DNA from 4 places in the Paenibacillus sp. GQ49 genome. Region 3 is predicted to be linked to each of the others. Evidence: riboswitches for the same ligand, from Rfam matches in the RefSeq annotation. Region 3 holds a riboswitch; each other region holds the start of a gene.
What was found. Region 3 has a riboswitch for cyclic di-AMP ahead of AC6CIF_RS09910 (HAD family hydrolase). Riboswitches for the same ligand answer to the same signal wherever they lie in the genome.
Positions count from the first base shown of each region.

Region 1: another riboswitch for cyclic di-AMP. It lies ahead of AC6CIF_RS31350 (C40 family peptidase); the one in region 3 lies ahead of AC6CIF_RS09910 (HAD family hydrolase).
Region 2: another riboswitch for cyclic di-AMP. It lies ahead of AC6CIF_RS02215 (C40 family peptidase); the one in region 3 lies ahead of AC6CIF_RS09910 (HAD family hydrolase).
Region 4: another riboswitch for cyclic di-AMP. It lies ahead of AC6CIF_RS29755 (resuscitation-promoting factor); the one in region 3 lies ahead of AC6CIF_RS09910 (HAD family hydrolase).

Region 1 covers NZ_JCAXEL010000034.1:28,523-31,647, forward strand. Annotated here, with positions in the region: gene AC6CIF_RS31340 (M1 family metallopeptidase) at 1-222, shown strand, start outside; gene AC6CIF_RS31345 (hypothetical protein) at 233-1,084, shown strand; cyclic di-AMP (ydaO/yuaA leader) riboswitch at 1,330-1,467, shown strand; gene AC6CIF_RS31350 (C40 family peptidase) at 1,471-1,941, shown strand; gene AC6CIF_RS31355 (GNAT family N-acetyltransferase) at 2,295-2,789, shown strand; gene AC6CIF_RS31360 (c-type cytochrome) at 2,940-3,125, shown strand, end outside.
Region 2 covers NZ_JCAXEL010000001.1:479,965-483,089, reverse strand. Annotated here, with positions in the region: gene AC6CIF_RS02230 (hypothetical protein) at 1-71, shown strand, start outside; gene AC6CIF_RS02225 (hypothetical protein) at 191-409, shown strand; gene AC6CIF_RS02220 (carboxymuconolactone decarboxylase family protein) at 551-880, shown strand; gene AC6CIF_RS02215 (C40 family peptidase) at 954-1,418, opposite strand; cyclic di-AMP (ydaO/yuaA leader) riboswitch at 1,424-1,555, opposite strand; gene pelA (pectate lyase) at 1,984-2,937, shown strand; tRNA gene AC6CIF_RS02205 (tRNA-Leu) at 3,076-3,125, shown strand, end outside.
Region 3 covers NZ_JCAXEL010000004.1:130,202-133,326, reverse strand. Annotated here, with positions in the region: gene AC6CIF_RS09915 (glutathione peroxidase) at 32-511, opposite strand; cyclic di-AMP (ydaO/yuaA leader) riboswitch at 884-1,059, shown strand; gene AC6CIF_RS09910 (HAD family hydrolase) at 1,175-1,573, shown strand; gene AC6CIF_RS09905 (HAD family hydrolase) at 1,915-2,598, shown strand; gene AC6CIF_RS09900 (Nramp family divalent metal transporter) at 2,735-3,125, opposite strand, start outside.
Region 4 covers NZ_JCAXEL010000029.1:14,308-17,432, reverse strand. Annotated here, with positions in the region: gene AC6CIF_RS29755 (resuscitation-promoting factor) at 1-1,183, opposite strand, end outside; cyclic di-AMP (ydaO/yuaA leader) riboswitch at 1,457-1,710, opposite strand; gene AC6CIF_RS29750 (TatD family hydrolase) at 1,952-2,722, opposite strand; gene AC6CIF_RS29745 (HD domain-containing protein) at 3,055-3,125, opposite strand, start outside.

The DNA.
Region 1 (3,125 bases), on a different contig from region 3:
CTCACCAAGCAATGGAATGGCAAAGAAGATCGCATCACCTATAAATTAACTCACACATCCCCCGTATCCTGGGCCATGACCGATCCCCTGTACACGATCGTGCTGGAGAACCGCCATATGAACAATTTCCTGAAATCCGGACTGGATGAGCGGGCGAAATCCCGCTGGAGCATGAGTGTAACCAAACTAATAGAAGCCATATTCGGAGGTCTGTCATGGTGAGGTGGAAACGGTGAAAGCGAAAATACGTGAAGGCTGGTTTCTCGTCCGTCAGCATATGTTCATTGCCGCACTCTTATTTCTCTATCAACTCATTTGGGGATATTTCTTCTATCGAATGGTACAATCGGCGGTCATCCCCCTACTCCTGCGTTATCCGGATTCTGATGCCGGGGAACTGAGTACACTTTTGTTCAAAATGGAAAGTCAACTCAACCTGTCTACCCATCCGGAGGTTCATCGTTATCTATGGATTCTGGGGGGCATGCTGCTGGTTCGCATGTTGATCAGCCCCCTCATTCAGGCAGGACTGCTCTACTCACTTCAGCACTTTAACTCTACAGAAGAGCGCATCCCCTTCGTCCGCGGAATCAAAAATCTGTGGAAACCGATGCTGCTGCTCCACACCATACGTACTTTATTGATACTTCTGCCCGCCTACTGGCTCATACCGAAGCTCTACTCGATTCTCATGGACGGATTTCATTCCCTTCAATTACTTTTGCCTGGTATCCCTTATGTTGCTGCCTGGATTGTATATGGTTGGATCATCCACCACGCCATACTCTACATGCAGTTCGGTGTTTCGGCACCAGAAGGAGAAGGCGGGGCTCACGGTACCCTCAAAGCACTCTGGATTGCACTGCGTCATCTCATCGCTGTAATCGGCATTGCACTCCTGCTGGGGGGAGTACACCTGCTCGTCTTTGGGGCATTCACTTCAGCCTCATGGTTATTAACGGGACTTACCGGACTTATACTACAACAGACGTATCCACTTGCCAGATGTCTATTGAGTCTGTGGAAAATATGCAGCCATTTCCGATTATGGCAGTCCAAAATATCCAAAGGTGAGAGCAGATAGTTTAAAAATTGTTACCATCACATGTTAAACTCATGCCCTAATATGTACTTAATAAATAGGCAAACCTCAACCTTTCCCCGTCAAAGGTCGAGGTTTTTTTGCTAAATTTGTTGTTAAACGTTGCCAAAGCCGTACTCCTCTGTTACAATAATCGCAGTGAGTTTTTAGTAACAACTTTGTAATCTTTACATTCATATTTGTAACTACTTAAAATTAAATCGTCATTTCTTGATTTCGCAGGTGCATAACTAGCATAGCCAAATTCCTGGCACCTGGGAAGCGGGGGAACCAGTTATGGGTGAATTGATCTTGCTACAGAGGGATCATAGGGGACCTTCAACCGAATCCTTAAGCTAACCTCGCAGGCATTGGAAGGGGAATATCTCTTGTTCAAGAAGAAATTAACCGCAGCTGTACTTAGCATCACATTCGCTTTATCACTTGGTGCAGGTAGCGCATTCGCAGATTCAAAGATGGACACAGTAATTGATTCAGCAATGGGAACTACATACAAAAGTGGAGGAACAACGCTTAACGGCTTTGACTGCTCCGGATTTACACGGTATGTATTCGACAAGTTGGGTATTGATTTGGCACGCCAATCCAGTTCCCAATTCGACATGGGCGATTCCGTATCCCGCATGGAAATGAGAGCTGGCGATCTGGTGTTCTTTAATACAACAGGTAAAGGCGTATCTCATGTAGGAATCTTTGTAGGAGATGGAAAGTTTGCACACTCCTCTTCTTCCAAAGGCGTTACGATCAGTGCATTGAGTGAAAACTATTGGGCCAATCGTTATGTTGGCGCAAAACGGATTATGAGCACGGACGCATATGAATCACTGGCCCTTGACTAGGGACAAGCTGAGCAACATGATGCTGTAACCATTAACCATACTGGAACGAAGCAAGAAGCATAACAGAACCGCCCGGTACATTCTCCGCAGGAATGTATCCGGCGGTTTTTTTGTGCTTCAATCCTTATTCATGTTGCAAGTTACTCGGGGCATATCCTGCGACATCAACAGGTTCATTTTGCGTTCGTTCGTCCGTGCCCTTATGATGTTTTTACCCATCCCGTTATAATATAAACGGAATTACCGGAACTTTTGTTTCATTTTTTTTCTTGGGAAGGAAGACTTGCTAAATGAACATCTCTTTTGTAGAGTGGACAAAGAGTTCTGTTTCAAGGAAAGGAGCATGCAGGTGTATGAAGGAAACCCCTGTGACGTTTCACGTTGTACCCATGCGAGAAGAACATGCGGAGCTTATCTGCAGTTGGCAGTATGACCCGCCTTACAATATCTACAGCTGGCTCCCCTGGGAGCAGATGAAAGCTCTGGAAGTCGAATTCGGAGATGCACAGCTGCGGCAGGAGCAATATGCGATCGTCCTGGATCAGAACGATCGTATATGTGGGTTTGCTCAATACTTCCCACTTCAAGGGGTAACCCGGATTGGCCTTGGCATGCATCCAGAGCTGTGTGGTCAGGGTCAAGGGACAGCTTTTGTCACTGCCATTGTACAGGAAGCCATTCGCCGAAATCCCACGAATGAGATTGATCTGGAAGTACTCACTTGGAATGCTCGTGCCATTCAAGTCTATCTGAAGAGTGGATTTGTCACCCAGGATACATACGAACGACAGACCCCAAGCGGCTTGAAGCCCTTTCACTGTATGGTTTATGAAGGGCCTCGCGGTTAGAAACCATTGCAAAACAACCAAATTCGCCCCTTGTTATGTGATTAGTTCAAAAAATTCCCACAAAATGCTATGATGTCAGTACAGGTTCCGTTATAATGATATGGATAGTTTCAGGTTAGATGATCTTTCATTCTGGAGGGGACATAAGGGATGCACAAATGGATCATGAGCGGAGTATTTTTTGCAGCATGCGCTTTAGCTATTGTTTTAATGTTTACGCTTCCAGGGAAAGAAGAAGTGGCTGAAGAAGCCAAACCAACCATGCCGGAAGTAACATTGGATGCTGGACAAGCTGAAGCACTGGTCAAAGCCAATTGTATCTCCTGTCACGGGGAT
Region 2 (3,125 bases), on a different contig from region 3:
GTGTGATGTCCGCCAAAGTGCTTGATTTTTGGTTCGAGAAGAACGACAGCAAAGAGCACGCGCAGCGGTAACTTTCAGTCGGGACATAATTTCGAATGACATGACAGTCCAATACAGTCACGTGAGACCTAAATGACATTTCATTTAGGTCTCTTTTTGTAAATAAATTTGGAATATAGGAGCCATGAAGATGATCAGTGATACAGAACTGGACGCTCTGCGTCTGTCAGGTGAGAAAGTAAGAGTCGTACGGGACGAGCTGGAATCTAACGATGTAACCGGGATTGTTGTTGCCTGGGATGGCGAGCAGGTGCTTATCCGTCGTCAGAATCGACGTGTCGTTAAGCTGGATCGCAGTTACAGATATCAGCTGTTCAGCGAGCCGCGCCAGAGTCCACTTAGTGAGTAACAGCTCATAATTATGGCAGAGCCATGAGCGTTAAATGTTTGGAATTACCATGATTTCTTGGCATAATTGGCTCACTCGGGAGAGAAGATAGGTACAGTGAGGAAGATCTGTAACTATAGCCGAGAGGGTGTGCTACAAGCCATGACATTGATGAATGATAAAGTTCATGCCTACAAGGATCAGATTGGAGCATTAAGCGATGTACTGCCAGGTGTGGTGAAGTCGTATCATGAGTTTACCGGAGAATGTTTCCAACCTGGCGTGATTGATGCGAAGACAAAACAGTTAATTGCCCTTGGGATTGGATTGTTTGCAAACAATGAGGTATGTACCTTCTACCATGTAGAAGAAGCCCGTGCCAAGGGAGCAACAGATCAGGAGATTATGGAGACTGTAGCCGTGGCCGGAGCTGTTGGAGGAGGACATGCCCTGTCTCAGGGTGCGATGCGAGTGCAGAAGGCGCTTCATTAGTAAGCAATGCAACATACATTTATAAGCACAAAAAAGGCATCCGGTTAATAACCGATGCCTTTTTGCATGTGAATTACATTTTACCCAACATTTTATTATACATAAACTGTCCAGTTACCCGACGTGCTGTTACATAGCGGTCATTGAAGTATGGATTCGATAACTTCGTGATGCTTACACCTTTACTGCTGGAGGCATGAGCGAATTGTCCGCCGCCGATATATACACCTGTATGTGAAATGCCTTTGCCTGTTGTATTAAAGAACACCAGATCACCTGTCCGAACATTGCTCTTGGATACCGGAGTACCTGCTTTGGCTTGCTGCTGAGAAGTACGTGGCAGTTCAATGCTGTATTTGTTGAAAAGATATCTCATAAAACCAGAACAGTCGAAGCCGGCTACAGTTGTGCCACCCCATTTGTAAGGAATACCTGTCATGTTGTTCACTACGGAGTTGATACTGCTTGCCTCTGTGCTTGTTGCCCCGGATGTAAATAATACAGCTGCTCCAAAAATGGAGATAATCAGTTTTTTCAAAATCAATGTTCTCCCTTCGATGCCTACGGAGTTAGCTAAGGGTTCGGTAGAAGGTTCCCTATATTTCCTATGTATAAGAATAATTCACCCAAAATGGTTCCCCCGTTTTCAAACATGAAACTCGGCAATGAATAATTAAGTTTTTGTAACTATTTGAAACTATATTGCATAAATGCGTAATTGTCAAACCCATTTAAAACCCTTCGTAGTACCCCAATGTTATCGGAATTACGGTTTTTATATGAAAGAGGGCATCAAGTTTGGGTATCATTCATGACAAAAACGTCATTATTGATTCGTTGAAGGTGATTTTGGATAAATGAATAGGTTTGTCATGAGTTAAAAGAACTATTCCGTTATGTAGAATTTAAGATATTATATTCATTAAGTTGCATATATTGACAAAAATCGATTTTTTGCATATTATCTGATTATCCAATCCACATATTGGATTAAAATTGATTTTATTATGCGATAAATACAAAAAAAGGAGGTTTAGGGACACGTATCATAGGTAAAGTAGAAGTAGAAGATTTATTAAAACAAACATAGGAGAGTGTTATCTTTGAAAGCAAAAAAAATAGTTACTTTTGTTCTAGCATTTACCATGGTATTCTCAGCCGTTGGAATGGCAGTTCTCCCTGTAGCAACCGTATCTGCTGCCGATGCATCAGGTACAACAGCAAGTATTTCCGATGTTTTGAAGAACCAGCTGCCAGATGGAGGTTGGAGAAAAGATTATAAACAAACCAGTGGAGAATGGGCGAAGTCAACGATTGACAACAAGGCTACATACTCAGAAATTAGAAGATTGGCGAAGGAATTTAAAAAGACGAATGATCCGCGTTACTCCACAGCTGCAATCAAAGGCATTAACTTTTTGATCAACATGCAGTATTCAAACGGCGGATGGCCACAAGTCTACCAAAGCTCCGGATATCACAAGCACATTACCTACAATGATGATGCCATGATTAATGTAATGATCATGCTGGATGAAGTAGCAGCACGCAAAGGTGATTTCTCGTTTATCGACAGCACACTTGCTAACCGCAGTAAAAATTCAGTTGCCAAAGGTGTGGAGGCGATTCTGAATACACAGGTCGTTTCAGGTGGTAAGCTGACAGCATGGGGACAACAACATGATTCCAGCTCTCTTAAACCAGCGAGCGCAAGAATCTACGAAGTGCCATCGCTGACAGCTGGAGAGAGTGTAACGATTGTTAAATTTCTGAAAACCAGACCTGCTAACGCTAAAATTACCGCATCCATTAAAGGAGCGGAGGCTTGGTTTAACAAAGTGAAAATTACGGGTTACAAGTATGAAAGAGCTAATGGAGACAGTAAAATTATCGCTGATTCCAAAGCTGCACCAATTTGGGCACGCTTCTATGAGATCGGAACGGATAAACCAATCTTTATTGGTCGTGATGGGGTAGTTAAATACAAATTAAGTGATATTGATAAAGAAAGAAGAGGCGGTTATGCATGGTATGGCAACTGGCCTTCCAAGCTGTAATTTGTAGTTAAAGGTAAAGCCCGAATCGACATGGACGTCTGTTTCGGGCTTTATTGTTATTATTTTCAGTGTTGACATGATAGATTCCGCATGATATATTATTTCTTGTCGCCGATATTGATCTCGGAGATACAATATGCGGTCGTGGCGGAATTGGCAGACGCGCACGGTTCAGGTCCGTGTGGGCT
Region 3 (3,125 bases):
CTCTACCTTCCGGCTACGGGTGGCCAATGTATTATTTTTGCAGCAAGTTCTTGATATCTTCTTCAATCTTGTCCGGTGTTGTTTTGGGAGCATAACGTTTCAGTACCTGTCCGTTCTGATCCACAAGGAATTTGGTGAAATTCCATTTGATTGCTTTGGAGCCGAGCAGGCCAGGAGCTTCTGTACTAAGGTGTTGGAAAAGAGGGTGAGCGCTTGAGCCGTTCACATCAATTTTCTCAAACATAGGGAAGCTTACGCCATAATTCATCTGACAGAACTCGGCAATATCGTCGGAAGATCCTTTTTCCTGTGCAAACTGGTTGCTTGGGAAACCAAGAACTTCAAATGGAGCATCTTGAAACTTGTCTTGCAGTTCTTGCAGTCCTTTGAATTGAGGGGTAAGGCCGCATGAGCTTGCCGTATTCACGATCAGTAACACTTTGTCACGGTAGTCGGACATTTCAACTTCTTGACCGCGAAGGGTATTCACTTTGTAATCGTAGACTGTCATCTAAATCGCCTCCATTTATTTACTCTTATATCTTCTATTATATTGGTTACAATTAAATAATGCAAAACTAATATGGTGTTAAAAGAATCAAAACAGGCAAGTTGTGCTAAATACGTGAATGAATTGCGAGTTGATTTTCGTCAGAGTGAGAATTAGATAGATTTAAAGAGATGGATAGAGTATGACCTTATTGTAAGCGCTATTATATGTGAGTATTGCCGAAAATCTGTCGATTCGGTGATCTGTGCGGACTTTACACCGTCATGGCGCGGGTGTATGATTCATAACGTGATTTCAATTTAAACTAAATTGTACCTGAAAAACGAAACAAACGATAATATCGCTCGATCTTATCCTTAAGATATACGAACGATGTTTTAATCGCTGAGTTTTCATTCATTGATGAGTGGAAAACGGGGGAACCAACAGAATGCGCTGTCCAGGACAGTAGGCATTCATGGGGTGAATTTTCCGGTGACAGCCGGAAATAGGGCGACTCTCGCGCCCGAATCCGTCAGCTAACCTCGTAAGCGTTAAAGGGAGAGGCAACAAGCCGTACGCTGGTTCATGGCGTTTTCGCCATGGGTTCTTTAAGAAGCGTTCGGGAGGCCTTGGTCCCCCACGCTTCTTTTTTGTTGTCTTTTCACGCCAAGGGAGGAACAAATGATGGATACTGAGATGATCTTAGTGACTGCTCCAAATGAAGCAGGACGCAAATTTATTAAATTGCTGATGTACAAAAAAATGCCGTTTGCCGTTCTAACCAATAGTGCAGGGGAAGAGCGCAGACTCCGTAGAATCGGAGTAGAACATGTCATTCGCATGAATACGGCTGCAGCTCAAAAATGGTTTTTGCCGCAGGGCAGCGTAGGCAACGTGTTTATTTTCGAGAACAGCCTGAATCTGACCTGTCGTTATTTACAGATCTGCCGTTCATGGACATCGAAATCCCTGTGCGTCATTACGGAGCAGAGTCATCCAAAGGGCATTTATCGAGGAATGGGTGCAGACCGGATTGTGTATTCACTTAATGGAGAAGTCGGCTTTCTCCTGAATGGTTAGTGCGCTAGCTTGTTAGCTTGTGATTGCTCCGGTGTAAGGGGCCTGTTATAATTGAATATATCAATAAACGGAAATTTGAGGAGACTCATGCAGGATGGTGAGTCTTCTTTTTTATGGTTTTAAAGGTAGTTCAAAAAGTCCGCTTTTGATTACGAAGGATGCCTGGCGGCATCATCAGCATCGAATATGAAATTCAGCCGAAATGTCCGTTGCTCACGTAGTTTTCCCTACGCTCCGCTACTCCATTTCTAGCTTCATTCCATCTTCTCGGTACTGAAAACCAGACTTTTTGAACACGATTAGGATCAGGAATCACCTGTGGCTTACAAGGAGGAATTGGCGTGCCGGATGTAGGTGGATTAAAGTGGTTGTTTTTTGATGTTGGAGATACGCTGGTGGATGAATGGGAGCCGGTTGATGATATTATCGGACAATTCGTCCGCGAAGCCTGTGCATTGGGGTATCTGGTGAAGATTGAGGCGGTAAGAGAACTGTTCGCGAACTGTTATCAGAATTATGAGCAATGGCCTATGAGAGTGGCTATTCGCACATTCATTGGAGATGAGAAGCACCAGAAACAGATTCAGGACAAGCTGAAATTTCAAAAAGATCTTGAACGTCCTTTTCCTTCAGCGGATTCCGTTCTTCAGCAGTTGTCACGGCATTATCGCATTGGCATTATTGCCAATCAGAGTCCTGGAACGGAAGAGAGACTGGAAAGCTACGGGTTGCGGAAGTATGTTGATGTTCTGGCATGTTCGGCTGAAGAAGGAGTGTCCAAGCCAGACCCTGAGTTATACGCTGTGGCCTTGAAGCAGGCCGGTTGTGAACCGGGGGAAGCCGTCATGATCGGCGATCGGATCGATAACGACATTATACCTGCTCGTAAGCTGGGCATGCGTACGATTCGAATTATGCAGGGTTACGGAAGATTCCAGCCAGAACTATCGGATGACAAACGTGCGGATTGGACTGTTGATTCATTGGATCAGCTCCTGCCATTACTGATACCAAATCAGGATTAGATGGTTGTTTATTGGAGTTTGAGTTTTACTATAAAAGGAAACACCTTGCTGTATTGCAACAATAAAGGCTGATCAACTGGGGTATGCAATACCCGAGTTGATCAGCCTTTTTAGTATTTAGTCGATAAGAACGAGATTAGAATAACCGAATCGTCTGAATGATCAGATATACATTCAGCACAACGATAATCGCGGCAATGACCCATGAGATGATTTTGAGCCACAATTTGTTGGCGAATGCACCCATGCTTTTTTTATCACTCGTGAACATCACGAGAGGGATTACCGCAAAAGGTAATTGAAGAGACAGCACAACCTGACTCAAAATGAGCAGTTCTTCTGTGCCGTGTTCTCCTGCAATGGCTGTGACAATTACCGCAGGGATGATGGCAATCAGACGTGTGACCAGTCTGCGCAGCCAAGCCGGAATTCGAATGTTCAGGAAACCTTCCATAACAATCTGCCCGGCGAGTGTACCTGTAAGGGTAGAATTCTGACCTGATGCTAACAGCGCAACACCGAACAGG
Region 4 (3,125 bases), on a different contig from region 3:
AGTTCGCTTCCGGCTTCACTGGACCGATCACGTAGACCGTCTTGCCTTTCTTACGTCCAAAATTCAGGGCATGCTTCACACTGTCATAATATACATCAATTTTGTTGCCTTTAATAGCACCGCCTGTATCTTCCGCACGACGGAATCCCAGACCTTCGATATATACCCACCAGCCAATTGGAATGACTTTGGGATCAACCGCAATGGTGCGTCCTTCTGTTACACGAGTACCAGAAGCCGTTTTAGTACCAATGCCAGGCTCTTCGGAAGAGTAGGCAGTCATGGATACATTTTTAAGTACTTTGGAGTATTTAAAAGAAGTCCCGGATACGGTAATTACTTTGCTGCCCGAGGCAGATGTTTTCTTCGAGTTCGTTGTTGTAGCCTTTTTGGTTGTTGACGTTTGAGCCGATACGGTCTGAATCTCAGGTTCCTTCACGACCGGTTTTGCTTTGGTGCCGACAGCGATCACTTTATCTACACGATTATTCGCGACAGATTTGCCGACCATTTTTTTGGAGACCAGTTCTCCATCCTGAAATACCTTTTCGATATGCTGCACAAGTTTGCCTTCTTTGCCGTTTACAACGACACGGTTATCCCCTTTGTACAAGCTAGGGTCAGCCGTTTTAATGACTTTGTAAGCAATCGGTTGCTCTACATTCACTGTACGCTTTGTTACGCGCACTACACGGATCTTCATATCCGCTTTGATCGCAGTTCCAAGCGCCGGATACACTTTATCATTACTTTCAACTTGAATACCTGATTTTTGAATTGCATCTTCTACCGATGAATCGGTTGTATACAGAGTCTTGGTGTCTCCGTCTGCCGTAATGTTAACTGGAACGGCCCGCTCAATAACGATTCGGTCTCCATCTGTAATCGCCCCGTTCATGGACATGGATACCTTATCGTGAGGGCTGACTGTGATCGACTGCTCCTCCAGCATTTCCTGAAGCATTCCTGTACGAGTCTCTACCACCTGAGCTTTGCCGTCAATAACCAGTGAAATTTGTTTCCCGGCCTGACCGTAAACGACTAACAAGATCATGATTGTAAGCGCAATTGAGAAAATCGCGATCAATGCCATTTGACGCATGTTCTCATGCTTCCACCGCAACGCGAAAGACTTACTGGATGATCGTGACTCATGGGTCTCTTCTGGTTGGAATGTGCCCACTTCTCCGTCCTCCTTCATAGCCTCGTCGTCTAAAGTAATGCATGATGTCTTTGACGTGACTATACCAAATTTTCTACAGAACACAGATTGGACCAACATAATCCGGTTCTGCACCATGAATCAATCTTCGCAACATGATGTCATCCTCCTGAATACCTACCGTATGATGACAATATTTCTTTTATTCAAAAACAAAAAAGCCAAAGAAAGAGTGTAAGAGGAACTCTTTCGTGGCTTCCGAATGATTTTGAATATCGGAAATTCATGCACGAGGTTGCCTCTCTTTTTCCGCTTGCGAGGTTAGCTGTCGGGTTCGGGCGAAAGAGAGCCGCCCTATCTTGGGTCACCCGCTCATGGCGGACGCCCTTGAATTCACCCCGAGACCCAAAGAAGAAATCAAATACGGCTTCGCAGTTCTCTTCGCTGCTTTTGGGTCAGCGAACGTTGCGCATCGGCCAAATACACCGATGTTTAAGCCCTATTGGTTCCCCCGCTCTCCGATAACGGAGACTCAGCGAGACTGATTCATGAAAGTAATGTTGTTTCATCGGAAAGTGTCCCTTTGTTCATCCCCCGAACATCTGTCCAATTTTCCGCACAACAATTCACTGAAAAGATGATATCCTGTTTTGATGCATGTTGTAAAGCGTTGATCAAGTACGTTTTTCTGAATATTTGGTTAAAATATTGTAATATTCTTGATTTATTTGGATCAAAGGGCAAATTACCTCCGCTTACCTGCCTTTTTCACCTCATTTGCTCGTTTTTTTAACGAATCCCAAATCGTTCCATGGCATTTTTGGTTGTTATTGCAGCAATTTCCTCCACCGAAATGCCTTTAATTTCCGCAGCTGCCTCTGCAACCAGACGTACATGCGCTGTCTCATTTCGCTTCCCACGATAAGGGTGAGGTGTCAAATATGGAGCATCTGTTTCAATGAAAAACCGGTCCATAGGAACCTTCTCCAGCACCTCTTTGGGCTGCTTTGCATTTTTGAATGTGATCGGTCCTCCGAAGGAGAGATGGAAGCCCATATCGAGACAACTTTTTGCTGTTTCCCAGCTGCCCGAGAACGAGTGCATCACACCACCAACTTCCCCCGCCTTCTCTTCACGCAAAATTCTTATGATATCCTCATGTGCATCCCGATTATGGATGACAATTGGCATGTTCACTTCACGCGCCAAAGCAATTTGTTGTCGTAATACGCGATGCTGTATTTCTTTCGGTGAAGTATCCCAGTGATAATCCAACCCAATCTCACCGATCGCAACCACTTTTTCATGCTTGCATAAAGATGCAATCCACTCCAAATCGCCCTCCTGCATTGTGATCGCATCTACGGGATGCCACCCTACAGCTGCATATATAAAGTCATATGTTTCGGCGAGTTTCATTGTGGTTGGAATCGTCTCCCGGTTAAAGCCAATGTTGATCATGCGACCAACTCCTGCATCCACAGCACGCTGAATCATGTCCTCGCGGTCCTCGTCGAATTGTGGTGCATCCAGATGTGTATGTGTGTCGAACAGCATCATGTCTGTATCTCCCTTCATGTCGAAATAACGACTATCTTCTTCTGAAAATTCAATTTGTAAAATTCAATAATTCAATGACTCATACATAAAACATTTTGGGTAATCTGTGTATTACATCATTACGTTTGTTTCTTCACAACTACAATATATAGAAGATATACGGATATTCTGATCTATATATTGTTGATTGTGCTCATTCTGCCTGCTTGCATTTACAAAATTATGTCGATCTACATATACTCCCCATTAAAGCAGATTACTGTATCATGAAAAATAGCTCTTTTAGAAAGTGTTTTGATATCGAAATTCTTCATTGGATTATACCCACACGATTACAAGAAATAGGGGCGTATATGTGACGGTAATTCGTGAATAATCGCATCCACCTTGTTTTGCGGGTAAT